DNA from 4 places in the Mesorhizobium sp. C399B genome. Region 2 is predicted to be linked to each of the others. Evidence: predicted binding sites of a transcription regulator. Region 2 holds the regulator's gene; each other region holds the start of a gene.

Evidence for each region. The regulator PhoB, encoded in region 2, activates phosphate uptake and scavenging genes when phosphate is short. The targets are predictions, from matches to a motif close to TGTCATNNANCTGTCAT.
Region 1: a site for PhoB is predicted at 2,913-2,929, ahead of NLY36_RS26775 (LTA synthase family protein). Genes of this name have one in related genera too.
Region 3: a site for PhoB is predicted at 5,595-5,611, ahead of ppk2 (polyphosphate kinase 2). Genes of this name have one in related genera too.
Region 4: a site for PhoB is predicted at 4,476-4,492, ahead of NLY36_RS01180 (bifunctional 2',3'-cyclic-nucleotide 2'-phosphodiesterase/3'-nucleotidase). Genes of this name have one in related genera too.

The regions. Positions count from the first base shown of each region.
Region 1 covers NZ_CP100472.1:5,637,955-5,645,020, reverse strand. Annotated here, with positions in the region: gene fabF (beta-ketoacyl-ACP synthase II) at 1-464, opposite strand, end outside; gene NLY36_RS26790 (acyl carrier protein) at 499-735, opposite strand; gene fabG (3-oxoacyl-[acyl-carrier-protein] reductase) at 957-1,694, opposite strand; gene fabD (ACP S-malonyltransferase) at 1,755-2,702, opposite strand; gene NLY36_RS26775 (LTA synthase family protein) at 2,980-4,908, shown strand; gene rpsF (30S ribosomal protein S6) at 5,220-5,720, shown strand; gene rpsR (30S ribosomal protein S18) at 5,720-5,968, shown strand; gene rplI (50S ribosomal protein L9) at 6,235-6,822, shown strand; gene NLY36_RS26755 (cyclopropane fatty acid synthase) at 7,008-7,066, shown strand, end outside.
Region 2 covers NZ_CP100472.1:2,605,602-2,612,667, reverse strand. Annotated here, with positions in the region: gene pstB (phosphate ABC transporter ATP-binding protein PstB) at 1-220, shown strand, start outside; gene phoU (phosphate signaling complex protein PhoU) at 262-966, shown strand; gene phoB (phosphate regulon transcriptional regulator PhoB) at 983-1,672, shown strand; gene NLY36_RS12390 (ROK family protein) at 1,703-2,938, opposite strand; gene xylF (D-xylose ABC transporter substrate-binding protein) at 3,204-4,244, shown strand; gene NLY36_RS12380 (sugar ABC transporter permease) at 4,389-5,705, shown strand; gene NLY36_RS12375 (ATP-binding cassette domain-containing protein) at 5,718-6,515, shown strand; gene NLY36_RS12370 (CHASE domain-containing protein) at 6,672-7,066, shown strand, end outside.
Region 3 covers NZ_CP100472.1:6,222,464-6,229,529, forward strand. Annotated here, with positions in the region: gene NLY36_RS29710 (hypothetical protein) at 1-102, shown strand, start outside; gene NLY36_RS29715 (DUF423 domain-containing protein) at 142-516, opposite strand; gene NLY36_RS29720 (multidrug efflux MFS transporter) at 560-1,825, opposite strand; gene NLY36_RS29725 (GntR family transcriptional regulator) at 1,975-2,640, shown strand; gene NLY36_RS29730 (DUF982 domain-containing protein) at 2,750-2,983, shown strand; gene NLY36_RS29735 (hypothetical protein) at 3,056-3,214, opposite strand; gene NLY36_RS29740 (glycosyl transferase family 90) at 3,393-4,364, shown strand; gene NLY36_RS29745 (aldo/keto reductase) at 4,385-5,428, opposite strand; gene ppk2 (polyphosphate kinase 2) at 5,672-6,592, shown strand; gene NLY36_RS29755 (dihydrofolate reductase family protein) at 6,782-7,066, opposite strand, start outside.
Region 4 covers NZ_CP100472.1:225,903-232,968, forward strand. Annotated here, with positions in the region: gene NLY36_RS01160 (VOC family protein) at 1-231, opposite strand, end outside; gene NLY36_RS01165 (Dabb family protein) at 287-577, opposite strand; gene NLY36_RS01170 (hypothetical protein) at 690-824, opposite strand; gene NLY36_RS01175 (SAM-dependent methyltransferase) at 1,084-2,334, shown strand; gene NLY36_RS01180 (bifunctional 2',3'-cyclic-nucleotide 2'-phosphodiesterase/3'-nucleotidase) at 2,395-4,374, opposite strand; gene NLY36_RS01185 (NAD(P)/FAD-dependent oxidoreductase) at 4,516-5,781, opposite strand; gene NLY36_RS01190 (5-formyltetrahydrofolate cyclo-ligase) at 5,963-6,628, shown strand; gene NLY36_RS01195 (hypothetical protein) at 6,684-6,947, opposite strand; partial or broken gene NLY36_RS01200 (Lrp/AsnC ligand binding domain-containing protein) at 7,008-7,066, opposite strand, start outside.

The DNA of each region.
Region 1 (7,066 bases), 3.0 Mb from region 2:
ATCGATACCTGGCCAGATACCAGGTTGATAATGTTGCCGGGAATGAAGAATGGACTGATACGGCGCGGTCCGCGCTCTTTCAGGATGATAGCGTTCTCGGCGATGCCCTCGAGGCCGCCGATGCCGGAGCCGATCATGACGCCGGTGGCGCAGCGCTCGGCTTCGGTGCTGGGCTCCCAGCCGGAATCCTTCAGCGCTTCGTCGGCGGCCGCAATCCCGTAAAGGATGAAGTCGCCGATCTTGCGCAGTTCCTTGGGCTCGAGCACGGCTTCGGGATTGAGCGTGCCGTTGGTGCCGTCACCGCGAGGAATGACGTGGGCGATCTTGCAGGCAAGATCTTCCACTTCGAACTCGGTGACGCGCTTGGCGGCGCTGCGGCCGGTCAGAAGTTCCTTCCAGCTGTGCTCGAAGCCCATGCCGAACGGCGAAACCAGGCCAAGGCCCGTGACGACGACACGCCTCATCGCAGGTCCTCCCCGGTGATGACTGCGGATAGTGTCAGGCCGAAGCCTTGTCGATGTACTTCACGGCATCGCCGACGGTCAGGATGGTCTCGGCCGCATCGTCCGGAATCTCGACGCCGAACTCTTCTTCGAAGGCCATGACGAGTTCGACCGTGTCGAGGCTGTCCGCGCCCAGATCATCGATGAAGCTCGCCTGCTCCGTCACCTTGTCGGCATCGACGCCAAGATGTTCGATGACGATCTTCTTGACGCGCTCTGCGGTGTCACTCATTTGGGGCATCCTCGTCTTTTGTTTGTCTGTCTTCGTTAACGGGCAGAATGCCGCTAATCAAGCTGAAAGATGGTCCTGCCGGAAACGCAACGATGCCGGACCGGTTTTTGCCCGAACCGCCGGGTTGCGGGCCGCATTACACGAAAAATGGCCGAGGTCCAAGGCGAAATGGTCTCTTTTCACAAGCCGGCCATGTCTTCTTATCACCCGGCAATATCCTGTCAGATCATGGCCATGCCACCGTTGACATGGATGGTCTGGCCGGTGACGTAGGCTGCCTCGTTGGAGGCGAGATAGGCGACGGCCGACGCCACTTCAACACTCGTGCCCATGCGGCGCGTCGGGATCGCGGCCATTATCGCGTCTTTCTGCTTGTCGTTGAGCTTGTCGGTCATGGCCGATTCGATAAAGCCCGGGGCGACGCAGTTGACGGTGATGTTGCGGGTGGCGATCTCCTGCGCCAGCGACTTGGAAAAGCCGATCATGCCGGCCTTGGAGGCGCAATAATTGGTCTGGCCAGGATTGCCGGTGACGCCGACCACCGAGGTGATGTTGATGATGCGGCCATGGCGGCGGCGCATCATCGGATGGGTCAGCTCGCGGGTCAGCCGGAACACGGCGGTGAGGTTCACCTCCAGCACGCTGTCCCAATCCGCGTCCGCCATGCGCACGAACAGGCCGTCCTTGGTGATGCCGGCATTGTTGACCAGTATGTCGACGCCTTCGAGTTCGGCTTCGGCCTTCTGGCCAAGCGCCTTGACCTCGTCACGGTCGGCAAGATTGGCCGGGAACAGCTTTACCCGGTCGCCGAGTTCGCCGGCCAGGGTCTCCAGTTTCTCGACGCGGGTGCCGTGCAAGCCGACAATGGCGCCTTGCGCATGCAGCACCCGGGCAATCGCCTCGCCAATGCCGCCCGATGCGCCGGTGACGAGCGCCTTGCGGCCGGTCAGTTCGAACATTTTCGTCTCCTGATCTTAAGAGAACACCCTTCCCACGGGAGGGGTTGAATCGCCAGTGGATTATGCAAGCGCGGCCAGCGCCGCCTCGACATCGGCCGGCGTGCCGACGGCCGATGTGGCGATGTCGCGGCTGATCCGCCGCGCCAGGCCGGAAAGCACCTTGCCGGCGCCGATCTCAAACAGCGTGGCGACGCCATTGGCGCCGAACCACTCCACCGTTTCGCGCCAGCGCACGCGGCCGGTGATCTGCTCGACCAGGCGGCGCGCGATCTCGTCGGGGTCGCTGGTCGGGACTACAGTGACGTTGGAGACGACGGGCACCACCGGTGCATTCTTGGTCACCCCGGCCAGCGCCTCGCGCATGACATCGGCCGCCGGCGCCATCAGCGCCGAATGGAAGGGTGCGGAGACCTGCAGCATCAGCGCCCGCTTGGCGCCCTTTTCGGTGCACAGTTTCGCGGCGAGTTCCACCGCCGCCCTGGCGCCGGAGATCACCAGCTGGCCGCCGCCATTGTCGTTGGCGATCTGGCAGACCTGGCCGGATCCCGTTGCGGCCTCGGTGCAAGCGGCTTCGACGTCGGGCTGTTCCAGTCCGATGATCGCCGCCATGGCGCCCTCGCCGGCCGGCACCGCCGCCTGCATGGCGTTGCCGCGGATGCGCAGCAGCCGGGCAGCATCGGCGACCGAAACGAAACCGGCCGCGGCAAGGGCGGAATATTCGCCGAGCGAATGACCGGCAACGTAGGCAACCTTGTCCTTCAGCGAAAAGCCGCGCGCTTCCAGCGAGCGGATTCCCGCCAGCGAGACCGCCATCAGCGCCGGCTGGGCATTGGCAGTCAGGGTCAGCGCCTCTTCCGGGCCTTCCCAGATCAGTTTCGACAGCTCTTCGCCCAACGCATCATCGACTTCCTCGAACACCCTGCGTGCCTCGGGGAAGGCGTCGGCGAGGTCCTTGCCCATGCCGACAGCCTGGCTGCCCTGTCCCGGAAAGGTGAATGCGACGGCCATTTGGGCGCTCTCCAGCGGCTGATTTTTCCTGCCTGTGACGCAAGGCGGACCGTCAAGTCAAGCCCGAAGGCGGCATTTCGGCTCTCGCTTGAACCGGAGCTGACCTCGAGTCCCTGTTCCCAAAGGCTTTTTGCCGATCACACCTGATGAAAACCGCTCACGAATCGTTTGCTGGCTCTTCTTATTTTCGCCACAGGCGCTAGCTTTTGCATGACAGTTCTATGACAGAACGGTGGCGCGAGTGGAAATACGCGTTGCTTGGGCCGGGGGAAGAGACGTGGCTAGGATCAGGAAGGGCGCGGCCGTACCCGCGCCACAGTTCTTGGAAGACGATCCGTCCACCGGCTACCTGCCGGGGCGCAGATGGCCGGTCATCCGCTACGGTATGGTCACGCTGCTTGCCTCCGCCATCCTGGTGTTCGCCATCGAATGGATCGTGCGGGGCGACTTCTTCGGCACGGTCGACTTCTTCCTGCAGCCATTCAAGCCGGGCTGGACCACCATCATTGTCTTTGCATTGGTGCTGATGGGACTGGACGCCGTGCTTGGCCGCAGTCACCAGAGCCTGATGATCGTGGCGCCGCTGACGCTGGCGCTGGCCTTTGTCGGGCATCAGAAGTCGCATTATCTCGGCGATCCACTCTACCCAACCGATTTTCTTTATTCGCGCCAGATCATGGCACTGATGCCGCTCCTGGTGCGCGAACGGCCCTGGACGGCGCTCGCCATGGCGGTCGGCATCGTCGCCGGCCTGTCGCTGCTGATCTATGGCTGGCGGTTGTGGCGCCGCAAGGTTCCGATCCTCAGCCGCAAAGGGCGGCTGGCGCGGCTGACGCTGGCAGTGCCGCTGCTCGCCTTCTTCGTCTCGATCATGGACTACGCCACCTTCTCGTGGACCCGCGACCGGCTGCAGATCATCCCGATCATGTGGGACCAGAAGGAGAACTACGCCTCCAACGGGTTTGCGCTGGCCTTCGCGCTCAACGTGCCGATGGCGCATGTCTCGGCGCCGGCGGGCTATTCCGACAAGGCGATCGACGCGATCGACAGGCCTGATGTGACGGCCTCGGTACCGGATGAGAAACCCGACATCATCGTGGTGATGAGCGAATCTTTCTGGGATCCGACCAAGCTGCCCGGCGTCACAATCACGCCTGACCCGATCCCCAATGTGCGGGCGCTGCGTTCCGGCTATATGTTCTCGCCGGAATTCGGCGGCATGACCGCCAACATCGAATTCGAGGCGCTGACCGGCTTTTCCAATGCCTTCCTGCCGGCGGGCTCGATCCCCTATCAGCAATATGTGCGCACGCCGACGCCGTCGCTGGCGACCTTCCTGAAAAGCGAGGGATACCGGGCGCGCGCCATCCATCCGGGCACCAACTGGTTCTGGAACAGGGGCGCCGTCTATGCCGATTTCGGCTTCAACGATTTCCGCTCGGAAGAGACGCTGCCGCCACTGGAAAAGCGCGGGCCGCTGGCTTCCGATGCCTCGATGACCGACGAGATCATCGCAGAGGCCGACGCCAGCGAGCGGCCGGTGTTCTTCTTCGCCGTCAGCCTGCAGAACCACGGTCCCTACGAGCCGTACCGCTATTACAATCCGACCCACAAGGTCGCGGCACCGATCAGCACATGGGCGCGGGAATCGCTGCTCAGCTACGCCGAAGGCTCCGCCGATGCCGACCGTGGCCTCGAACGATTGATCGAATGGGCGAAGAAGCGCGAGCGGCCGACGGTCATCGCCTTCTTCGGCGACCATCTGCCGCCGCTCGGCCCCGTCTATGTCGAAACCGGTTACCTGAAGGACAATGTCGCGCCGCGCAAGGAACCGACGCCGGAGGCGGCACTGGAGCATCATCAGACGCCGCTGGTCATCTGGTCTAACCGCACCGGTCCGGCGCAGGATATGGGCGCGGTGAGCCCGGCCTTCCTGCCCTACCATATCCTTACCACGGCCGGGATCACGCACCCCTACTATACCGGCTTCTTAGGCGCGCTGCGCGAACGCTATCGCGTCGTGGATCGCAATCTGCTTCTGACACCGTCAGGTGAGGCCACGGCGGACTGGGCGCGGCAGAAGGACATCGATCCGGCGATCAACGATTTCCGCCTGCTGCAATACGATATGATGTTCGGCAAGCGTAAGGCGGCTCCGGAATTCTTCCCCGAAACGATCAACGGTCGTACCCCGCATACGAGTTGATGCCTGGTCTTTTCCAACCCTGCGACGCCAGGACGCTGCCCGGAGCATGCGTTACCCTTGCCTTCCAGCCAAATTGCTATATAGACGCCCGCAATCTGCCGGTCCTTGCTGGGGGCTGAACGGAGGGCCGGAGGTTTTACCCAAAACCTTCGTGTGAAGCCAGAAGCGCTTCCGCCTCCCGTGTCTCCGCTCTCGACCGTCTCGAAATGCTCCTTTCTTCCCCGCCCCTTCGGGATCAGCGGGTCAGAGAAGTTGCAGAGGCTTTTGCCGCGAGGATCCGGGAGAGAAACGAAGAAAGGCACTGAACCACTATGGCTCTATACGAACATGTGTTCCTTGCCCGGCAGGACCTCTCGCAGCAGCAGGTCGATGCGCTTGTCGAACAGTACAAGGGCGTCATCTCCGCAAATGGCGGGTCCGTCGGCCGGGTCGAGAACTGGGGACTGAAGTCCCTCACCTACCGGGTCAACAAGAACCGGAAGGCTTACTACACGCTTATGGACCTCAACTGCCCGCCGGCAGCGCTCAACGAGATGGAGCGCCAGATGGGCCTGTCCGAGGACGTGCTGCGTTTCCTGACCGTCAAGGTCGAGGCGCATGAGGAAGGCCCGTCGGCCATGATGCAGAAGCGCGAAGAGCGCTCGGAACGCGGCGGCTTCGGCGACCGCGACCGTGGTGATCGTGGTCCGCGCTCGTTCGGCGACCGTGATCGCGGCGACCGTGGCGATCGTCCGCCGCGCTCATTTGGCGACGCCGGTGGTGATCGTGGTCCGCGCCGTCCGCGCGAAGGCGTTGAAGGAGGTGCAGAATAATGGTCGACATCAATCAGATCCCGACCCGGCGCCCGTTCCATCGCCGCCGCAAGACCTGCCCGTTCTCCGGCGCCAACGCGCCCAAGATCGACTACAAGGACGTGCGTCTTCTGCAGCGCTACATTTCCGAGCGCGGCAAGATCGTGCCGTCGCGCATCACCGCCGTCAGCCAGAAGAAGCAGCGCGAACTCGCCAAGGCGATCAAGCGCGCCCGCTTCCTCGGCCTGCTGCCCTACGTGGTTCGCTAAGACTTTCGAGCGGGCGGTTCGCCGCCTGCTTCCTTCTCCCACGGCGACGGGCGCCGCAGGGGTAATTTGATGATGCATGTCGTTGTCCCAAAACCGGGACCACTCTTGGCGACGTGCATTGAAATCCCGAGTTGAGGTGAAAAGCCTCTAACTGCCGCGACAGGCAGGACAGCGACACCGGCGCCAAGGCGCTCAGAGCTTCCTGACCTGTTCCATTCAATTCGGCGCCGATCCCGCGGTCGGTGCCCAGACGAAGGAACAAGACCATGCAAGTGATTCTTCTCGAACGCGTTTCCCGCCTCGGCCAGATGGGCGATACCGTCAAGGTCAAGGACGGCTTTGCCCGCAACTTCCTCTTGCCGGAGGGCAAGGCGCTGCGCGCCAACGAAGCCAACAAGAAGAAGTTCGAAGGACAGCGCGCGCAGCTCGAAGCCCGCAACCTCGAGCGCAAGTCGGAAGCCAGCCAGGTTGCCGAAAAGCTCGACGGCAAGAGCTTCATCGCCGTACGTTCGGCCGGCGAGACAGGCCAGCTCTACGGTTCGGTGTCGACCCGCGACATCGCCGACCTGCTGACCGCCGAAGGGTTCTCGGTCAACCGCAACCAGATCCAGCTCAACCAGCCGATCAAGACTATCGGCGTCACCAATGTGGCGATTGCGCTGCATCCGGAAGTCGAGGTCACCATCAGCCTCAACATCGCCCGCACGGCCGACGAAGCCGAGCGCCAGGCCAAGGGCGAGACGCTGACCACCGCCGAAGCCATCTATGGCGATGACATCAACGACAACGCACGGCCGGAGAACTTCTTCGACCCGAACACCGAGTTCGAAGGCGGCGAAGAAGACAACGCCTGATCCCGTACGGGCCTGATCGGGAAGCGAGGGGAGCAGCGCTCCAATCACTTCCTCGTCATCCAGCCTTTCTGGACCAATGCCCGGGCCTCTCGCCCGGGCATTTTTGTGCCAAATGGAACTTTTCGAACCCCTATATATTGTTGCAGAATTGGTCCGCCAGTCTGACCGTGAGGGGACATTTGGTGATGAATATTCTGTTGAAGCGCGTTCTCGACCGCCTGGTACGTACGGGCAATCTGAAAGT
Region 2 (7,066 bases):
TCCGATCGCCACCGCCCGTGTCGAGGAGCTGATCGACGAACTGCGCCAGAACTACACGATCGTCATCGTCACCCATTCGATGCAGCAGGCGGCGCGCGTCTCGCAGCGCACGGCGATGTTCCATCTCGGCTATCTCGTCGAGGAGGGCGCCACCGACAAGATGTTCACCAACCCCGACGACAAGCGCACCCAGGACTACATTACCGGCCGCTTCGGCTGAGCCGTCCGGCGGGTGAATTTTCAGGCACGAGGACCAAGATCATGGGTGAACATACCGTCGCCTCCTTCGATGAAGAGCTCGGGCAGATCAGCAAGCTGATCCGCGACATGGGCGATCTGGCAGGCTCGATGGTCAGCGGCTCGACCAGGGCGCTGCTCAATTCGGACAATGCGCTGGCACAGCGTGTCGTTTCCGACGACGCCATCATGGATGCGCGCCAGCGCGAACTGGACGACCGCGCCATCACGCTGATCGCCAAGCGCCAGCCGATGGCCAACGATCTGCGCGCCGTGGTCGGCTCGATCCGCATGGCGGGCGACCTCGAGCGCATCGGCGATCTCGCCAAGAACATCGCCAAACGCGTCGGCACCGTGGGCTTGAGCGTCACGCCGCGCGACCTCTCGCACTCCATCGATGCCATGGCGCAACTGGTGCTGATCCAGGTGCAAGGCGTCGTCGAGGAATATGCCGCCACCGATGCGGCAGCTCTTGCAAAACTCAGGAATGACGACGAGCGCATCGACGTCAAATACACGTCCGTGTTTCGTGAGCTTTTGACCTACATGATGGAAGACCCTCGCAACATCACCGCCTGCACGCATCTCTTGTTCTGCGCCAAGAATCTTGAGCGCATCGGCGATCATGTCACCAACATCGCCGAAAATGCGTATTATGTGCTGACCGGCCAGCAATTGCCCGCCAATCGTCCGAAGCAGGACGAGACGGCGATGGCCACGCCGGCCTGATGAGGGTGAACTGCCTATGATCGCGCCACGCATCATGGTCGTGGAGGACGAGGAGCCGCTAGGCGTGCTCCTCCGCTACAACCTCGAATCCGAAGGCTATCAGGTCGAGGTGGTGACACGCGGGGACGAGGCCGAGATCCGCCTGCAGGAAAACGTGCCCGATCTCCTGGTGCTCGACTGGATGGTGCCGGCTGTCTCCGGCATCGAGCTCTGCCGGCGGCTTAGAGTGCGGCCCGAAACCGAGCGGCTGCCGATCATCATGCTGACCGCGCGCGGTGAGGAAAGCGATCGCGTGCGCGGCCTGTCCACCGGCGCCGACGACTATCTGGTCAAGCCATTCTCGACGCCGGAGTTCATGGCGCGCGTGAAGGCGCTGCTGCGCCGGGCCAAGCCGGAAGTGCTGTCCAGCGTGCTCAAGGTCGGCGACATCGTGCTCGACCGCGAGTCGCACCGTGTCTACCGCAAGAAGAGCGAGATCAGGCTCGGACCGACCGAGTTCCGGCTGCTCGAATTCATGATGCGCCATCCCGGCCGCGTGTTCTCGCGCAGCCAACTGCTCGACAATGTCTGGGGCGAGACGATCTATATCGACGAGCGAACCGTCGACGTCCATGTCGGGCGCTTACGCAAAGCGGTCAACAACGGCCGCATGCCGGATGTCATCCGTACCATTCGCGGCGCCGGCTACGCGATCAGGGAAGACTAGGATGCTGCGCGTCGCGCCGTTGCCGGCCATTCAGGCGACATGCTTGCCGGATTTGGCCTGAATGCCCGGCGCGAAAATCTCCTGATCGACGAAGCCGAGCGCGCGCATGGCACAGCCTTCGCGGATCAGCGGCAGCTCGTTGGGCTCGGTGTCGAAGGAGATCGATTTCGAGTGCTGGCCGCCGGCGGTCTGGGCGATCGCTTCGCGCAATGCCGGCTCGATCAGGTCGAAGGCGGCGGCGCTGACGCCGACCATGGCGACGGGTGCCGGATCGATCAGCGCAAACAGGCTGCCGAGGCCGAAGCCGAGCGCCTCGCCGGCCTTGCGATAGGCTTCGCGCTCCGGGCCGTCGGTTTCGCGGGCGCGCGCGGCGAGTGCGCGCATATCAGCGTCGCTGATATCGACCGGCTCGGCATCCTCGCCCATCATTTTGGCGCTGCGCCAGATGGCGTAGTTTCCGGCATAGGCTTCCACGCAGCCGCGCCGCCCGCAGCGGCAGAGCGCGCCGCCCGGACGGTGGATCATGTGGCCGAACTCGCCGCCCGAGGAATGGGTGCCGGTGAACAGTTCGCCTTTCAGCACCAGGCCCATGCCGATGCCGTGCGATAAGAGGATGGCGATAAAATTGTCGCGGTAGCGCTCGGGCTGGCGCCATTGCAGCGCCACCGCCATCATGTTGCAATCGTTCTCCATGGTGGCAGGAATGCCGAATTCCGCTTCCAACATGTCGGCGAAGGCAATGTCGGTCAGTGGCGTGATCGGCGACCACAGCATGGCGCGCGCCTGCGAATCGGTGATGCCCTGGATGCCCATGGCAATGCGGGCGATGCTCTGGACATCGAGGTCGGGATCCTCAAGCCGCCGCCGGACGATTGCTACGCATTCGCCAATCAGCTCGTCGCGCGGCTTGGTCAGCGTGTCCAGCCGGCGCTGTTCCTCGGCGACGACGTGGCCGGCATAGTCGATGACGGTGACGGACAGGAAATTGAGCGACAGCACGACGGTCATCACCGCCGCCGCTTCCGGGTTGAGACCAAGGCCCACCTGCGGCCGGCCGCGTTTCAGTGCGCCGGTCTCGCCAGGTTTGCCTTCAATCAGGATGCCTTCTTGAATCAGATCAGACGAGATTGCCGATATGGTCGAGTGGCTGAGGCCGGTGGTCGCCGCAATCTCGGTCCGCGACGGCTGGCCGGCCCGGCGCACGGCTGAAATCACCATCGCACGGTTGCGACGGCGCAGATCGTCGTGGCGGATTCCAACCGACATTTGTTTCCTCCCGGCCTCCTCGCGCCTCATGATAGTGAAGGCGTTCGACGGCACCAGCCAAATATTGGCAGACGCCGGCAGCCCTGTCATTGTTTATTGCGGACCTCGAAAAAATTCGGCACGGCCATCAGAATCCATCAGAATCGATGTTGACAGCGCGTTATCATTGAACCAGTATTTTTTCGAGGCTCGAAAAAATAGCGCCTCTGTGTGCCGGCCCTCGGGCCAGTTTTGTCGCGCCGCACGCGGCGCAGGGAGGATTATGATGAACAGATTTGCAGCCGCCATGCTGGCGGGTGTCGCCATGTCGCTGGCGCTGATGTCGGTCGCGCAGGCGAAGGACAAGGTCATCGGCGTGTCGTGGTCGAACTTCCAGGAAGAGCGCTGGAAGACCGACGAGGCGGCGATGAAAACGGCGATCGAAGCCGCCGGCGACAAGTACATTTCGGCCGACGCGCAGTCCAATCCCGGCAAGCAGCTGACCGACGTCGAAAGCCTGATCTCGCAGGGCGCCAACTCGCTGATCATCCTGGCGCAGGACGCCTCGGCCATCGGCCCGGCGGTGCAGAAGGCGCTGGACGAAGGCATTCCGGTCGTCGGCTATGATCGCCTGATCGAGAACAAGGACGTCTTCTACCTGACCTTCGACAACAAGGAAGTCGGCCGCATGCAGGCCCGCGAAGTGTTCAAGGCGAAGCCCGAAGGCAACTATGTCTTCATCAAGGGCTCGGGCTCGGATCCGAATGCCGATTTCCTGTTCTCGGGCTCGATGGAAGTGCTCAAGGAAGCCATCGACTCGGGCAAGATCAAGAATGTCGGCGAGGCCTATACCGATGGCTGGCTGCCGGCCAACGCCCAGAAGAACATGGAACAGTTCCTGACCGCCAATGACAACAAGGTCGATGCCGTGGTTGCGGCCAATGACGGCACCGCCGGCGGCGTTGTCGCCGCGCTGACGGCGCAGGGCCTTGCCGGAACGGTTCCGGTCTCGGGCCAGGACGGCGACCATGCCGCCCTGAACCGCATCGCGCTCGGCACGCAGACGGTGTCGGTGTGGAAAGACGCGCGCGAACTCGGCAAGAACGCCGCCGAGATCGCCTCGCAGCTTGCCGATGGCAAGAAGACGGGCGACATTGCCGGCGCCAAGGACTTCACCACGCCTGGCGGCAACACCGTCAAGTCGCTGTTCCTGACCCCCGTCGCGATCACCAAGGACAACCTCAACGTCGTCATCGACGCCGGCTGGATCAAGAAGGACGAAGTCTGCACAGGCGTCGCCGCCGGCAGCGTCGCGGCTTGCAACTGATCTCGACGACTTGAAGAAATGAGGCGCCGCGGCTGTCAAGCCGCGGCGTTTTCTCTACGAGAATTGTGTGTTTCCGCCATCGGCGGCAAACTTCTAGGCTGTGGTCCGGCATCCGCGCCAGACGGCAAGCCGCTGGAGGACATCATGACCGACACGACCTCAAATCCGCAGGCCGATACGGCACGAGCGTCTGAACTCGGCGCGGTCGCCCGGTTCCTGAAAGCGACCGAGCTCGACACGCGCATGCTCGGCATGGTCGGCGCGCTGCTGGTCATCTGGGTCGGCATACATATCCTGTCGGGCGGGCTTTTCCTGACGCCGCGCAATCTTTGGAACCTGTCGGTGCAGACGTCCTCGGTCGCGATCATGGCGACCGGCATGGTACTGGTCATCGTCATGCGCAACATCGACCTTTCGGTGGGCTCCGTCGAAGGCGTGATCGGCATGATCATGGGCGTGGCACAGGCCGAATTCCTGATTCGCGTCATCGGCTTCCAGCTTGGAAACCCCTGGCTCTGGGTCGTCGCGCTTGCCGCCGGCGTGGTGCTTGGTCTGCTGATCGGCGCGTTCCAGGGCTTCATCATCGCCTATATGCAGGTTCCGGCCTTCATCGTGACGCTTGGTGGCCTGCTGGTCTGGCGTGGCATGGCATGGCTCATCACCAGCGGGCGCACGGTCGCGCCACTCGACGCCACCTTCCAGCTGATGGGCGGCGGACCACGCGGCTCGATTGGCGCCGCTGCCAGCTGGATCGTCGGCATCGTCGCCTGCGCGGCGGTCGCCTTCGCGCTGCTCAACGGTCGCTCACAGCGCAAGCGCTTCAGCTTTCCACTGCGCCCCGTCTGGGCCGAGACCCTGCTTGGCGTGGTCACTTGCGCGGCCATCCTCGGCGCCGTGTGGATCGCCAATTCCTATCCATGGCCGATCGGCATCGTGCGCCAGTACGCACAGCAGAACGGCATCACCGTTCCCGAAGGCGGGCTGTTCATCGCGCATGGCATCGCCATACCGGTGCTGATGGCGGTGATTGTCGGCATCATCATGACGTTCATCACCAAGCGCACGCGTTTCGGCCGCTATGTCTTCGCCATCGGGGGCAATCCGGAGGCAGCGGAACTCGCCGGCATCAACACGCGCTGGGTGACCATGAAGGTGTTCATGATCATGGGTGTGCTGGCTGCAATCAGCGCGGCGATCTCGTCGGCCCGTCTCAATGCGTCAACCAATGCGCTGGGCACACTGGACGAGCTTTTGGTGATCGCGGCCGCTGTCATCGGCGGCACGTCGCTCGCGGGCGGCGCCGGAACGGTGATGGGCGCCATGCTCGGCGCGCTACTGATGCAGTCGCTGCAATCCGGCATGGTGCTGCTCGGCATCGACTCGCCGCTGCAGAGCATTGTCGTTGGCGCTGTCCTGGTCATCGCCGTCTGGCTCGACACCGTCTACCGCAAGCGCGTCTAGGGAGGAACGATTATGGAAAAAACTGCTCCCACCGGTACGCCACTGATCGACATGCGCAACATCTCGATCGCGTTCGGTGGCATTCGCGCCGTCGACGATGCGTCCATCGATCTTTTCCCGGGCGAAGTGGTGGCGCTGCTTGGCCACAACGGCGCCGGTAAGTCGACGCTGATCAAGATCCTGTCGGGCGCCTACAAGCGCGATGCCGGCCAGATCTTGGTCAACGGCCAGGAGGCCTCGATCTCCAATCCGCGCGACGCCAAGAAATACGGCATCGAAACGATCTACCAGACGCTTGCGCTGGCCGACAATGTCGACGCTGCCGCCAACCTCTTCCTCGGCCGCGAACTGATGACCGCGTGGGGGACACTCGACGATGTCGCCATGGAGGCCGAGGCGCGCAAGGTGATGGGCCGGCTCAATCCGCGCTTCCAGCGCTTCAAGGAGCCCGTGATCAAGCTATCGGGCGGCCAGCGCCAGTCGGTGGCGATCGCACGCGCCATCCTGTTCAACGCCCGCATCCTGATCATGGACGAACCGACGGCCGCGCTTGGGCCGCAGGAGACGGCGCAGGTCGGCGAACTGGTAAAGCAGCTCAAGGCCGACGGCATCGGCATTTTCCTGATCAGCCACGACATTCACGACGTGTTCGAGCTTGCCGACCGGGTCTGCGTAATGAAGAACGGCCAGGTCGTCGGCACCGCGCTCACCACCGATGTGACGCAGGACGAAGTGCTCGGCATGATCATCCTGGGAAAGTGCCCGCCCGGCGCCATTCCCGGTCCGGGTGCGCTGAAGATCGCGGCCTGAGACCACGCTATCGTCAGCTGTCATGTTCACTGATGCTCGAGATCGATAAGCCGGCTAAATATGCATGATATGCCAGCTGTCATTATGGCTTGGCCGCGCCATTGTCTTGCCGCGGCGACTTGCCCATAAAGGTCCCGAACCGTCCATGGGCCTGCGTTGAAGAAGTTTTTCCCGATCCTTGCCTTCATTGCCGTTGCACTGATCAGCCTGACGATGGCGGGCTTCGCCTATTTCGCGACCCAGGAAGCGGCGCGCATCAAGTTCGAGGCGACGGCCGACGACGCGCTCAACCGCATCGAAAGCCGTATCGATCTGCATCTGTCACTGCTGCGCTCGACGCAGGCGCTGTTCGACGCCCGCAATGGCGAGATTTCAGGTAGCGAATTCAAGGCCTTCTTCAGCGCCCTCGATGTCGATAACAATTTCGCCGGCCTGCGCGGCATCGGCTATCTCAGGCTGGCCAAGACCGGTGACGAAGCGGCGGTCGAGCGCGACATGTTGCGCGACCGCGGCGCCGCCCACACGGTCTATCCGGACACGACACAGCCATG
Region 3 (7,066 bases), 2.9 Mb from region 2:
TACTGGGGTATCTCGCCTGCCACGGAGCAGCCGGAAAGGCGGCGGCCGACCAAGTCTGCCAAGCGCAACCGCGACCTGCTGCCGCAAAACCGGCAGGATTAAGCCTCGTGTGATATCTGATGGGGCAGGGTTCTTGGCTCGTCAGGACCGTTGCCGCACGAGCGCCGAGGCCGCGATCACCAGCCAGCCCGCGATGAGCAAGGTGCCGCCGATCGGCGCCGACATTGGGAACAGCCGCGATCCCACGAAATCCCGTGCCAGCAGATCGCCGCAGAACAGAACAAGCCCGACGAGCAGCACCAGGCTGCCGATCCGCAAGATCCGGCTTGCGCCGGCGAGGCCGACGGCCAAAAACACCGGCGCATGCATGAGCAGGAAGGATGCCGCAGTGCCGACGAAGGCGCCGCCGAGATGCGCTGATGCCGCCGACAGCGCCACGCCCGCCGCGCCGGCAATGCCGCCGGCGAAAACGAGGATGCGCGCGCTGTTTGCTGGTGCTGACTCGGCGATGCTCATGTCTCGGGCTCCGTGATTGACGATAGGCGGCGCAACCTGTCTGTCAGGATTTTTCCGATATCGCCAGCATGTCGCGCGTGCGGCGCGCCTGGGCCAGCCAATTATACGCGGCACCGCCCGCCATCAGCACCGACGTGCCGAGAAACACCGCGCGCATGCCGAAATGGCCGCCGACGAAGCCGCCCAGCAGCGGACCCGCGACCTGGCCGACATATTGCGCCGAGATTGCCAGGCCCAGCACATTGCCGCCGACCCCATCGGGAACATTGTGGCGGATGACGCTGGTGATGCAGGGCAACAGCCCGCCCAGCACCAGACCCATAAGGAACCGCAGCCCGACCAACTGCCAGCTCTCGGTGACGAAGGCCTGCGGTATCAACAGCAGCGCCGAGACGGCCAGCGATGCGACGATGACGTTCCAGTGGCCGATGCGGTCGGCGAGCTTACCCAGCCGTGACGCCGACAGGATGGCGCCGAGTGCGGCCGCCGACATGACGACACCTGAGACCAGGGTCACCCGGCTTGCGTCCGCGACCAGTTGCTGGACGTAGACGGTGATGATCGGCTCGATCGACATGTTGGCGAAGGTGAACAGCATGCCGGTTGCCAGCATCGCCACGACAGGGCGTTTGTCGGGGATCTGCGCCCAACCGCCCTTTGGTTTCTCCTTGGGTTGTGCCTGCATTGGCGGGCGAGGCATCTCCTTGATCAGGAACGTCGTCGCCAGCGCCGCCAGGAAAATGACGCCGCCCGCGATGAGGAAGGTGGCGCGAATACCGATCAATGGCGGCAGCGCGCCGCCAAGCAACGGGCCGACCAGGGAGCCTGCGGTGATGCCGGCCGACAGCACGCCGAGCGCCCAGCCGGAGCGCTCCTTCGGCGTCTGCATGGCGACAAGTATGGTCGAGCCTGAGGAATAACCGCCGGCAAAGCCGATCAGCAGGCGCAAAAGCACCAATTGCCAGACGGTCTGCACCATGCCGGTTAGCGACATGCAGATCGCCATGCCGAAACTGGCGCGCACCAGCATCACCTTGCGGCCGTAGCGGTCGCCGAGCCGCCCCCACAGCGGTGCGACAAGGGCCGCGGCAAGGAAGGTGGCGCCGAAGGCGATACCGGACCATTGCACGATCGCCGCGTGGCCCACGGCGCCCAGCTGTTCGACATAGAGCGGCAGGAACGGCAGCAACAGCGTCATCGCCACAAGCGTGCTGAACGATCCGGCAAAGCACACGAGCAGGTTGCGCCGCCAATGAATGTTGTAGGTGGAAGGCGCTTCGGCGGCCTGCGCTGCACTGTCCTGCGGCATGTCCTGTCCTGTCCGCTTGCTGCGGATACCATTTTGGGATACCAACTTGGTACCTCATGGACGCAAAGCCCGGCTGCTGTCAATCAGGCGCTCTCAATGTGATCGGCAAGACCAACGGGCAAGGCCGATCGCCAGCAATGGAAGCAACTATGTCGCAGATGCAGATCGTCGAAAAAGCGCTTCGCGAGATGATCCTTGGCCTCGAGGTCGGTCCTGGCGAGCGGCTGACGGAGCGCTGGATCGAGAGCCGCTTCGGCGCCTCGCGCACGCCGGTCAGGGCAGCCCTGCTGCGGCTGGAGACGGAAGGGCTGATCTGCCGCGACGGGCGCGGCTGGACCGTGTCGCCGATCAACCTTGCCGAACTGGAACAGATCGCGGTGTACCGCGAAGCGGTCGAGGTCGCGGCGGTCAGGCTGACTTCGGCGCTGGCCGACAGGAGCGCAGCCGATGTCATCGAGGCGATGCTGGATTCCTGCGACACTGCCACGCCGCGCGAGGAATGGCACCGCGTCGGCATGGATTTCCATATCGAACTGGCGCGGCTCTCCGGCAACGAGTTCCTGTTTCGGGCCGTGCGCGATGCCATGACGCGCCTGTCGCGGGCGCGCTGGCTGGAGGTGCGCGACGAGGCGGCCCTTGGCCGCGCCTGGAGCGAGCATCACGCCATTCTGGCGGCGGTGCGGGCCGGCGATGCCGATGCGGCGGCGGCGCGACTTTCGGCCCATATCGCCGGCAGCCGCGACCGCCTGGTGACGTCGTTGCACAATGACCGGCGCGGCCTGCGCGCCAGGGGTTTTGCCGTCGTCGCCGCTTGATACCGGTCACGAAAACGAAAGAACGCCGTCGCGATCCGCTTTCGGCCTCGCTTCGCGGACGCCGATGGCGTAAGAGGCGGCCATGGAAAACAACCGATTTGAAACCCCCGTGACCGTTAAGTCGGGCACGGAGGGAAGCACTCAGCTCTTGCGTACGGTGCGCGAGGCTTCCGATTACCTGCTCAACAGCTGGCCCGGCAAGCGCAGCCCCAAGCACCGCGAAGCGCTGCAGGCCTGCCATGACGCGCTGGCCGGCGACAAGCCGGCGATGATTGCAAGACGCGCCTTCATCGCCGCCGCGCGCGAGGTCAACGTCTTCGTCAGCGACAAGGCCCCGGCCTGATCACATCGGCCTGATCAGACCGGCATTTTGCCAGGATCCGGCCCGTTTCGCGGGCCGGTGATCCTGTCTTGCCTATTTTTCTGTCTCGGTGTCGGTTTTGGAACTTGCCTCGTTCTCAGGCTCGGCGCGCTCCTTGGCCGCGACCTTGGCGGCGAGCTTCTCCGCCTTCTTGGCGGCCTTCTGCCGGTCGCGCTCTTTGCGTTCCTGACCGTAATTCGGTGGTCGAGCCATATCGTTTCCTTTCGCTGTGCCTGATCCTGCCTAGAAGCATTGGCCGGCAAACACAACAGCGCCGCGAGGGCAGATGCCAGCGGTTCTGGACTTGCGTGATGGCGAACACAATGGTTTAGAAAAGGCTGCGGGACAGTTGCTGGAGCCGCCGCCGACCGATTTCGAATCAAAACGACCGATGGCCACGCTTCAAAGAAACGCACAGAAGCTGATCTACTATGCGCGCAACGCCATGCGCGACATCGCGCCGCCGGTTCTTTTCCGGCGCCGGCTCGGCCGGCTGCTCGATCAGGCCAGGCTTTCCGACGCATCGGTCCGCCAGCGGCTCAATTACTACAACACGCTGCGGGAGCCTTTTAGCCCCAGCCCCGAGGCCGTGCCGGTCAGCCGGCTGCCGTCGGACCGCAGCATGTACTATTACGATCTGAAGGAGTTCACCCGTTATTTCCACCCAGATCTGCGCATCGACCTGGAATTCGGCGACGTCATCGAAGTGCCGAAGATGCCGTCGATCGTCAAGGACCGGCCGATAGCGGGCGACAACGGCAACGGCGTCCTGTTCAAGCTGAACAAGTTCCGTCATTTCTACATGCCGGCCGACGATGTCGCCTTCGCCGACAAGCATCCGCTCGTCGTTTGGCGCGGCGAACTCAACAATCCCATCCGCACCTTGTTGCTGGATGCAGCCCGCAATCTGCCGTTCTGCGATGTCGGCACGCCGAGGGCGACAGCACCTGCGGAATACCGCAAGCCCTATCTCAGCATCGATCAGCAGCGCCGCTACCGCTACATCATCTCGCTCGAAGGCAATGATGTCGCGACCAATCTGAAATGGATCATGAGCTCGAACTCGCTCTGCCTGATGCCGCCGCCGACTTACGAGACCTGGTTCGCCGAGGGGCAACTCGAGCCCGATGTCCATTATGTGCCGCTGGCGCCCGACTTCAGCGATCTGGCCGAGCGGGTGCATCATCTCGAGCAGCATCCGGCCGAGGCCCAGCGCATCGTTGCGGCGGCCAACGCCTATTGTCGCAAATTCGCCGACGAGCGGGCCGAGCAGGCGATCTGCCTGCTCGTGCTCTACAAATATTTCGTGCTCAGCGGCCAGATCGAGCCCGATCCGCAGGTCTGGCGGTTTATCGCGGGCTAGCGGCTTCCGGCGCCCTTAAGTCAGATGACGCTGCGGTCCGTAACCAGATCGGCCGGGCCGAAGCGGTCCTTCGCCGTAAACTGCTGGTGCCAGTAGGGATAGAGCACCGGCGGCCGGCTGACGGCATCGAGACGCTGGCGTTCATCAAAGGACAGCGTCAGGCTTGCCGCGGCGAGATTGTCTTTCAACTGGGACTCATTGCGTGCGCCGATCACCAGCGAACTGACGGCCGGCCGGCCGAGCAGCCAGGTCAGCGCCACCTGGGCCGCCGAAACGCCGCGTGCCGCGCCGATGTCGACCAGCACATCGACGATCCGCCACAGACGGTCTTCGTCGCGGATCGGCGGTTCCGACCAGCCGCCGATCTGGCGCGCCGTCGGGCTGTCGCGGCGGTATTTTCCCGACAGGAGGCCGCCGGCGAGCGGGCTCCACACCAGCACGCCAAGGCCCTGGTCGACCGAGATCGGCAAGAGCTCATACTCGGCCTCGCGTGCTTCCAGCGTGTAGTGGATCTGCTGGGTGACGAAGCGCGGCTGGTGCTGGCTGTCGCTGATGCCCAGCGCCTTCATGACCTGCCAGCCGGAATAGTTGGAGCAGCCGACATAGCGGATTTTGCCCTGGGCAACCAGCGTGTCGAGCGCGGAGATGGTTTCCTCGAGCGGTGTCGCGCCGTCCCATTCGTGCAGGAAATAGATGTCGATGACATCGGTCCGTAGGCGCTTCAGGCTCTTCTCGCATTCGCGGATCAGATGATGGCGCGACAGGCCTTCGTCATTGGGGCCCTTGCCGATCCGCATGCGCGCCTTGGAGGCGATCAGCACGTCGTTCTTGCGCTTGCCGCCGAGCGCCTCGCCGATGATCTCTTCCGACAATCCGTTCGAATAGACATTGGCGGTGTCGATGAGATTGATGCCGGCATCTATGCAAGTGTCGATGATGCGCGAGGCCTCCGCGAGATCGGAATTGCCGACGGCAGCGAACGGCCCGCTGCCGCCGAAGGTCATGGTTCCCAAGGTCAGCGCCGAAACTTTCAAGCCGGAACGGCCAAGCGTGCGGTATTCCATGTCAGATCCTCGTAGTTTTGGTGGGGAGGCGGTTTTAGCAGGAAAGGGCGGGGAAGCCCGAACGGGTCCGCCGTTTGTAGGACAATTTGAGCGGCTTGTCGCCATCCCAGGGCGATGGATCGGCAATGCTCGCTGGTTTGCAGTGATGACCGGCTGGCCGGCGGCTTGCAATAAAACCGTCATTGGCGGCCTATATCGAGTCGGCTCAGGGTTTCATGTCAGCCGGCAAGCGGAGCAGTGGAAATGACCGAGTTGAAGCAGAATTCTCCGGCCAGGGATTGGCTGGAAGCCGAACTCGCCGACACGCTCGACGAGGACTATGAGCTTGAAATGTCGGAGCCGGCGCTGTCGCTGGAGATCGCCAAGATCTACAAGAACGCGCATCCGCCGTCGATCGACCGCATGCAGTATTTCCGCGACCTGATCGGCTTGCAGTCGGAACTGATCAAGCTGCAGTCCTGGGTCGCCTACCACAAAAAGAAGCTGGTGGTGGTTTTCGAAGGACGCGATTCCGCCGGCAAGGGCGGCGTCATAAAGCGCATTACCCAGCGCCTTAACCCGCGCATCTGCCGCGTCGTGGCGCTGCCGGCGCCGACCGAGCGCGAAAAATCACAATGGTATTTCCAGCGCTACGTGCCGCATCTGCCGGCCGGCGGCGAGATCGTGCTGTTCGACCGCTCCTGGTACAACCGCTCCGGCGTCGAGCGGGTGATGGGCTTTGCCGAACCCGATCAGGTCGAAGAGTTCTTCCGCGACGTGCCGGAGTTCGAGCGCATGCTGGTCCGCTCCGGCGTCACGCTGGTCAAATACTGGTTCTCGATCACCGACGAGGAACAGCAGATGCGCTTCATGATGCGCATCCACGATCCGATGAAGCAGTGGAAGCTGTCGCCGATGGACCTGCAGTCGCGCGTGCGCTGGGAGCAGTACACCAAGGCCAAGGAAGAGACGTTTGCCCGCACCAACATCCCAGAGGCACCGTGGTACATCGTCGAAGGCAACGACAAGAAGCGGGCGCGGCTGAACTGCATCGACCATCTCCTCAAACAACTGCCCTATGAGGACGTGCCGCACGAAGAAATCACGCTGCCCGAGCGGGTGTTCAACCCGGAGTACGAGCGCCAGGTCCTGCCGCGCGAGCTTTACGTGCCGGAGAAGTATTGAGCACTTTTCCTTCTCCCCGTTTCACGGGGAGAAGGTGCCTGAAGGGCGGATGAGGGGCAGCGCCGGCATCGACGAATTCACAGCCGTCGGACGCTGCTAACCTCCAAAAGCAGCGCTGCCCCTCATTGCCTGCCGGGCATTTCTCCCCGCAAAACGGGGAGAAAGAAGCCTGCGCCTGTTACTTCGCCACTATACCCGCTTGATCGTCACATGCGTGGCGAGCGCCGTGGCCACCTGCTCGGTGCACTGGTAACCCAGCTTCAGCATATCCAGCCCGGCAAACAGGCTCTCGCCCCTCCCGAGCAACACCGGCGACACCGCCAGATGCAACTCGTCGATGAGCTTCTCTTGCAGATATTGCCGGATGGTGGAAACGCCGCCGCCGACGCGGATATCCTTGCCGCCGGCCGCGGCCTTTGCTTGTTCGAGCGCGGCGTGGATGCCGCCGGTAACGAAGTGGAAAATGGTGCCGCC
Region 4 (7,066 bases), 2.4 Mb from region 2:
GACAAAGACATTGCCACCGGCAAATGCCTCGTCTGCAGCCTGTTCATTCCCGACCGCCAGCGGTTCGAGGTAGGTGCCGTCGGCGAAGAAGACGCAGCAATTTTCGGTGCCGAAAGGGTGGATGCCGGTTGGTGCGACGATGAAGCCAAGCGATGTCAGCCGCGCCCGCGCCACGGCGAGGCTCGCCGTCGGCAACACAAGATGGTCAAGCGGATGGATCGTGCTGGTCATGCCGGCGCGGTGTGCATCATTCCGGAAATCGGTTCAAGGCCTCTTGCCAGCCCGATCAGGCCATCGCCACGACATCGGCCGAATAGCGCAATTCGCGCAATGGTTTGACCCGACTGGTCGTCTCGGCATAGAGCGGGTGCGCCTTGTAGGCGGCAAGCGCGGCATCATCCTCGAACTCGGCATAGACGACCACGTCGATCGCATCCGACAGCGGATCGACCTTGGTGTTGAGCGTCACCTCGAAGAGGCTTGAATGCGGGATCTTGCCCAGCGCGAGCAAGCCCGTGCGCACGGCCTCGACATCGTCCTTGCGCCGCGCGCTGAAGAAAACGATATGCCGGATCACGCCTGCCTCCACGTTCGATTTGCGGCATGTTTTGTGTGAGCGGGACCGTCGCGTCAACCGCCACGATGTCGCGCCCGGCAATGCCGGCAGCGACTTTGCAGAGGCGCAAAAGCTAGGCTTTGCCGGTGACGTAGCGCACGACGCGCGACATCTCCCTGACCGTCGTGTCGAGATAGCGGCCCTGATTATAGAGGCCGTCCCAGATCAGGAAAAAGGCGATGGCGACGATGACGATGACATAACGCATGGCTGAAACTAACGTATGTGGCTGTTCGTAACCATAGCGATTTCACCGAGGGCCGCGCTCTCCCGCGGATTCTGGCCTCAGGCCGGCAAGCTGGGCCAGCGCCGCGCGAAGCTTGCCTCTTGAAGTTTCGGCCAATGCCATGGAAGATTGTGGCGAAAATTCACGCAGGCAGCGGCATTCGCGCCTGGCGAATGAAAAGTGGAGGATGTGGGGGCCGGCAGATCTTGCGCCGCCCCGCGGAAGTCCAGGGGGGTGTGAGATGGCTGTCAGGGAATACAAAGGCATCGGCGACGCCATCAGGCTGGACGAACTCAATTTCGCCGAGATCGTCAAGGGCCTGCCGGCCAAGGCGCGCATGGTGCTGTCGGCGGCGATGAAATTGCCGCGCGGTTCGCTGAAGGTGAGGATGCCGGATGGCCGGGCGGTGCTTGTCGGCGGCAACGGACCCGGGCCGGATGCCGAGCTGGTGTTGAAGAACTGGCGCCTGCCCGGCCGTGCCTTTTCCGGCGGCACCATCGGCGTTGCCGAATCCTACATGGACGGCGACTGGGAAAGCCCTGATGTAACCAGCTTCCTCGAACTGTTCGTCGTCAACTCGGCCGTTGGGGAACGCATTGCCGGCGGCGCCAACTGGCTCATCAACACGGTCCAGCGCATCCGCCACTGGTTCAACGAAAACACCCGCACCGGCTCGAAGCGCAACATCTCGGCGCATTACGATCTCGGCAACGCCTTCTACAAGCAATGGCTCGATCCCAGCATGACCTATTCGTCGGCGCTCTATGCGACCGGCGCCAACGACCTGGAAAGCGCTCAGGCCGCCAAATACCGCGCGCTGGCCAAGGATACCGGCATCGGCAAGAAGGACCATGTGCTCGAGATCGGCTGCGGCTGGGGCGGTTTTGCCGAATTTGCCGCGCGCGAGATCGGCTGCCGCGTCACCGGCCTGACCATCAGCCGCGAACAGCACGATTTCGCCAAGGCGCGCATCCAGAAGGCGGGACTGTCTGACAAGGTCGACATCAAGCTGCAGGATTACCGAGACGAAACGGGCACTTACGACCGCATCGCCTCGATCGAGATGTTCGAGGCGGTCGGCGAAAAATATTGGCCGGTATTTTTCGGCAAGATGAAGGCGTGCTTGAGGCCCGGCGGCACCGCCGGCCTGCAGATCATCACCATCAACGAGGCCGCCTACGACACCTATCGGGCGAGGCCGGATTTCATCCAGCGCTATGTCTTCCCAGGCGGCATGCTGCCGACGCCGTCGATCCTGAAGACGCTGGGCAGCGACCATGGCCTTGCCCATCTGCGCGAGCGCGTCTTTCCGGACGACTATGCCCGCACGCTTGCCGAATGGCGCAACCGCTTCTGGGCGTCGTGGGAAAAGATCGTCCCGCTCGGCTTCGACGACCGCTTCAAGAAGCTTTGGGAATTTTATCTCCACTATTGCGAAGCCGGCTTTAGAGCCAGCTACATCGACGTGCGCCAAGTGGTCTACAAAGCCTGATCCGAAGCGTGATTGAGCGGGCGTATGCCCGCTCGTTTTCCCTGTTAGCTGCACGTTGCCTCAAAGCAGGATGCGATACTTCGCAAACCCGGATTCGCCCTCGCCGGCCGGCTCGATCTTGAGCGATTTCACCCCAGATATGAAATCCTTCGCTTTGGGGCCGGTCTCGAACACGACGCTGGTGCCGGGCAGCGGCGTGAACGACCAATTGTCGTCGGCCGAGGGGTTGATCGTGCCTTCGCTGACGACGTAGCGCACGATCACGTCGCGGTTGGTGTCCGGCGCCTCGTAGATGATCTTCGAGGCATTGATGTCGGGGAAATTGCCGCCACCGCCGGCGCGGTAATTGTTGGTGGCGACGACGAATTTCGCTGCCGGATCAATCGGCTTGCCGTCGAAGCTGAGGCCGACGATGCGGTTCGAGCCGGCATTGGCGACGCCACCCTTGGCATCGTATTTCGGCAGCTGCGACAGGTCTATTCCGTAGCTGACGCCATCGATCACATCGAAATTGTAGGACGGGAATTCGGTGTCGATGAGCGCCTGGTCGGCTTTGCCCGGCTCGATCTTCCTGAAAATGCCGGCCGACATTTCCAGCCATTCCTTCACTTGCGCGCCGGTGATTTCGACGGCACGAACCGTGTTCGGATAGAGATAGAGGTCGGCGACGTTCTTGATGGCGATGTCGCCCACCGGCACGTCGGTATAGTAGTCGGCGCCGTTGCGCCCGCCGGCCTTGAAGGGCGCCGCCGCCGACAGCAGCGGCACGTCCTTCCACTGCGTGCTTTTTAATATGTCCTTGAGGTACCAGCTCTGCGCCTGGTTGACGATCTGCACCGACGGATCGTCGGCGACCAGCGCGAAATAGGAATAGAGCGGCGCCGAGGTCTTGCCGACCGGTCGGCGGACATAGGCAAGTGTCGCCTCATGGTCCGCCTTCAGCGCATCGACGACGCGCTGGTCGTCCGCCACCGTCGGCTTGTTTGCCTTGTCGACGCGCTCGTAGATCGGCCTTGCCTCAGATGTGGCCGAGGCTACGCGCCATTTCGATCCGTCCCGTTCCAGAAGCAGATCGATCAGTCCCATATGCGAGCCCCAGAAACCGCCCATCACGGCGGGCTTGCCCTGCAGCGTGCCTTTCTCGGTGTCGACGCCATCGAGCGCCTGAAAATCCTTCTTGCCGGGGAAGACCAAATGCTGATGGCCGGTGAACACCGCATCGATGCCTTCGACGCCGGCGACGAAGAAGGAGGCGTTCTCCATGCCGTCGCCCTGCTTGATATCGATGCCGGAATGCGAGAGCGCGATGACGATGTCGGCGCCCTCCTCCTTGATCTGCGGCACCCATGCCCTGGCCGCCTCGACGATGTCGCGCGTCCTGACATTGCCTTCCAGGTTCTTCAGGTCCCAGACCATGATCTGCGGCGGCACGAAGCCGATGATGCCGATCTTGATCGGCTGCTCGACGCCCGACCCGTCCTTGATCTTCTTGTCGAGGATGACATAGGGCTTGAGGTAGAGCTTGTCGTCGCGCGGGTTGGCGGCAAGCTCGGTGCCGCGGATCAGATTGGCGCAGACGAAGGGGAAATTGGCTCCGGCCAGCACCTTGTCGAGGAACGACAGGCCGTAATTGAACTCGTGATTGCCGAGCGTCGAGCATTCATAGCCCAGCAGGTTCATGCCCTTCATGATCGGATGCAGATCGCCTTCCTTGAGGCCCTTCTCATAGGCGATGTAATCGCCCATCGGATTGCCCTGCAAAAGATCGCCATTGTCGATCAGCATCGCATTGGTGGCTTCCTTGCGCACCGCCGCGATCAGTGAGGCCGTCCGCGACAGGCCCATCGTGTCGTTGGCTTTATCGGCGTAGTAGTCGTAAGGCAGCACATTCACATGGATGTCGGTGGTCTCCATGATCCTCAGATGCGCCTGGTTGGCCTGCGCGCGGGCGGAAAACGGATGCAGCATGATCAGCGCCCCGCTGGCGGCCGCACCGGCAAGAAAACTACGGCGGGAGACGGGGTTGAGCAAATGTGACATTGGTTTTCCTTCCCAGCGACGTGACAAGATCCCAGCCCCGGGCGGAAGCTTCGCGCCGAAAACCGGCCATGTCCATCGGGAAGTCAGTCGATCAGCAAAAGGTGACGGCTGGATGAATATCCTTGGCCGCGGTTGAGAACCTCAGCCCTTGTTATCATCGCCCTGGGTGATCAGTCGCGCGCTCCGCTGGCCGGTGAAATAGATCCATAGCCAGCTAAGCGACACCGACAGCCGGTTGCGGAAGCCGATCAGGAAGTAGATATGCGCCACGCCCCACAGCCACCAGGCAAGCCATCCCGTGAGCTTGATCCGGCCGAAATCGATCGCGGCTGCCCACTTGCCGATCGTCGCCAGGTCGCCGGCATGTTTGTAGCGGAAAGGGCGCGGCGCGCCATCGCCGGCCAGCCGCGCCCTGATCGTCGCGGCGACGTGCTTGCCCTCCTGCTTGGCGGAAGGCGCCACGCCTGGCACCGGCTTGCCGTCCGGCCGCAAGACATGCGCGGTGTCGCCGATGACGAAGATTTCAGGACTGTTCGGCACGGTCAGATCGGGCTCGACCATTACCCTGCCCGCCCGGTCCACCGGCGCTCCCAGCCACTCTCCAGCGGGCGAAGCCGCTACGCCGGCGGCCCACAGGATGGTTCGCGCCGGCAGATGCGTATCGCCAAAGACGACGCCTTCGGCATCGAGGCGCGTGACGGCGCGGCCAAGCTCGACCGTGACGCCCCGCCGCTCCAGCGCCTTGCGCGCATAGTCGGACAGCTTTGGCGCGAAATTGGCGAGGATCCTGTCTCCGGCCTCGACCAGCACCACACGCGCCTCACGCGTGTCGATGTTGCGGAATTCGCCGCGCAGCGTTTCGTGCGCGAGTTCGACAATGGTGCCGGCAAGCTCCACGCCGGTCGGGCCGCCGCCGACGATGACCAGTGTCAGCAGTGCCTGGCGCTTGGCCGGATCGGTCTCGCGCTCGGCCTGCTCGAAGGCGAGCAGGATGCGCCGGCGAATGGTGGTTGCGTCTTCAAGCGTCTTCAGCCCAGGCGCGAAAGGCTCCCATTCGTCGTGGCCGAAATAAGCATGACGCGCGCCGGTGGCGAGCACCAGCGTGTCGTAGGGAACAGAACTGCCGTCCTCAAGCAGCACGCGTTTGCCTGGACGGTCGACGCCGGTGACGTTGCCGAGCAGGGTCGTCACGTCCTCGCGCTTGCGCAGCAGATGACGGATCGGCCAGGCAACTTCCGAGGTCGCCAGCGAGGTGGTCGCCACCTGGTAGAGCAGCGGCTGGAAAAGGTGATGGTTGCGCTTGTCGATCATGGTGATGCGCACGGGTGCGCCGGCCAGCGCCCGGGTGAGTTCGAGACCGCCGAACCCTGCGCCGACGACAACGACATGATGGCTGGTTTCACTCATCGCATTCACCCCTGTTTGTCTCTCTTTATCTAGTGATTTTTGTGCACCGCAACAATGTCGCGGCGCGCTAGACTGCCGCGCGTAAGGCTGCCCAGGACTCGTCGCCGGATGTCGCGAATGCCTATGTCGGCAAGCCTGGACGGGTATAGCTTTGCAGGGGCTGGAACCACGGGAGTGAAGCATGGCCAACGACGATGACAAAGATCGCAAAGGGCGGGCGCAATATTCTTCTCCGCCTTGCTTCATGCACGAACTCGATCCGGAATTTCGCGCGCCATTGACCGACTGGACCGATGTGCGCCGTTGGCGCAAGGCCGAGCGCGAGCGTCTGATCGCGGCACGGTTGGCGGTTTCCGCCGATGCGCGGGTGGCGATGTCGCGGGCTATCGCCGAAGGGCTCGACGCGGCAATCGGCGACATTGCCGGCCGCATGGTCAGCCTCTATTGGCCGTTTCGCGGCGAGCCGGACCTGCGGCCGTGGATGGCGTCGATCAACCAGCGCGGCGGCCGCACGGCACTGCCAGTCGTCATCGAGAAGGGCCAGCCGCTGATCTTCCGCGCTTATGTACCCGGCGACCGGCTGGAAAAAGGCGTCTGGAACATCCCTATCCCCGCCGAAGGCGACCCGGTGCTGCCCGACATCGTCATCTCGCCGATCGTCGGCATCGACCCGCAAAACTACCGCCTGGGCTATGGCGGTGGCTTCTTCGACCGCACGCTGGCTGCCATGCCGTTCAAGCCATTGGTCATCGGCGTCGGCTACGAACTGCAGCGCATCCCCACCATCTACCCGCAGCCGCACGACATCCCGATGGACCAACTGGTGACCGAGGTATTAAAAGCCTAGCGTGATGAGATTCAGAGACCCTCCGTGTGATCGCACATATTCATAAATATCACGCTTAGAAAAGATCGCCGTTGGTGTCATTCCCAGGCAACTGAGGAATATCCGCCTTACCGGCATCTTTATACTCGGCCAACAAACGAATGCGGCGATACACACTGAACAGAATTTTCAGCAAGACAAGCGGATCTCCGGTGCGCGCGTGTAGCGCACCTGCAGACGGAAGCTCAATCAATCGGGCCATGTCATTGGCATTGTCGGCGATTATCTTCACCTCTTCAGCGGCTTTTCTAGTATCCACTTTATTTGATTTTACGCACAATTCCGTGCACTCCGCTACTCAGTTCCTAAGCCTCTCCGCTTCTTCTCCATCGCCGCGCGATCAACAATCGCGCAAGGCAAAGGACGAACTGATCTTCATCACGTGCGGCATAACAGACA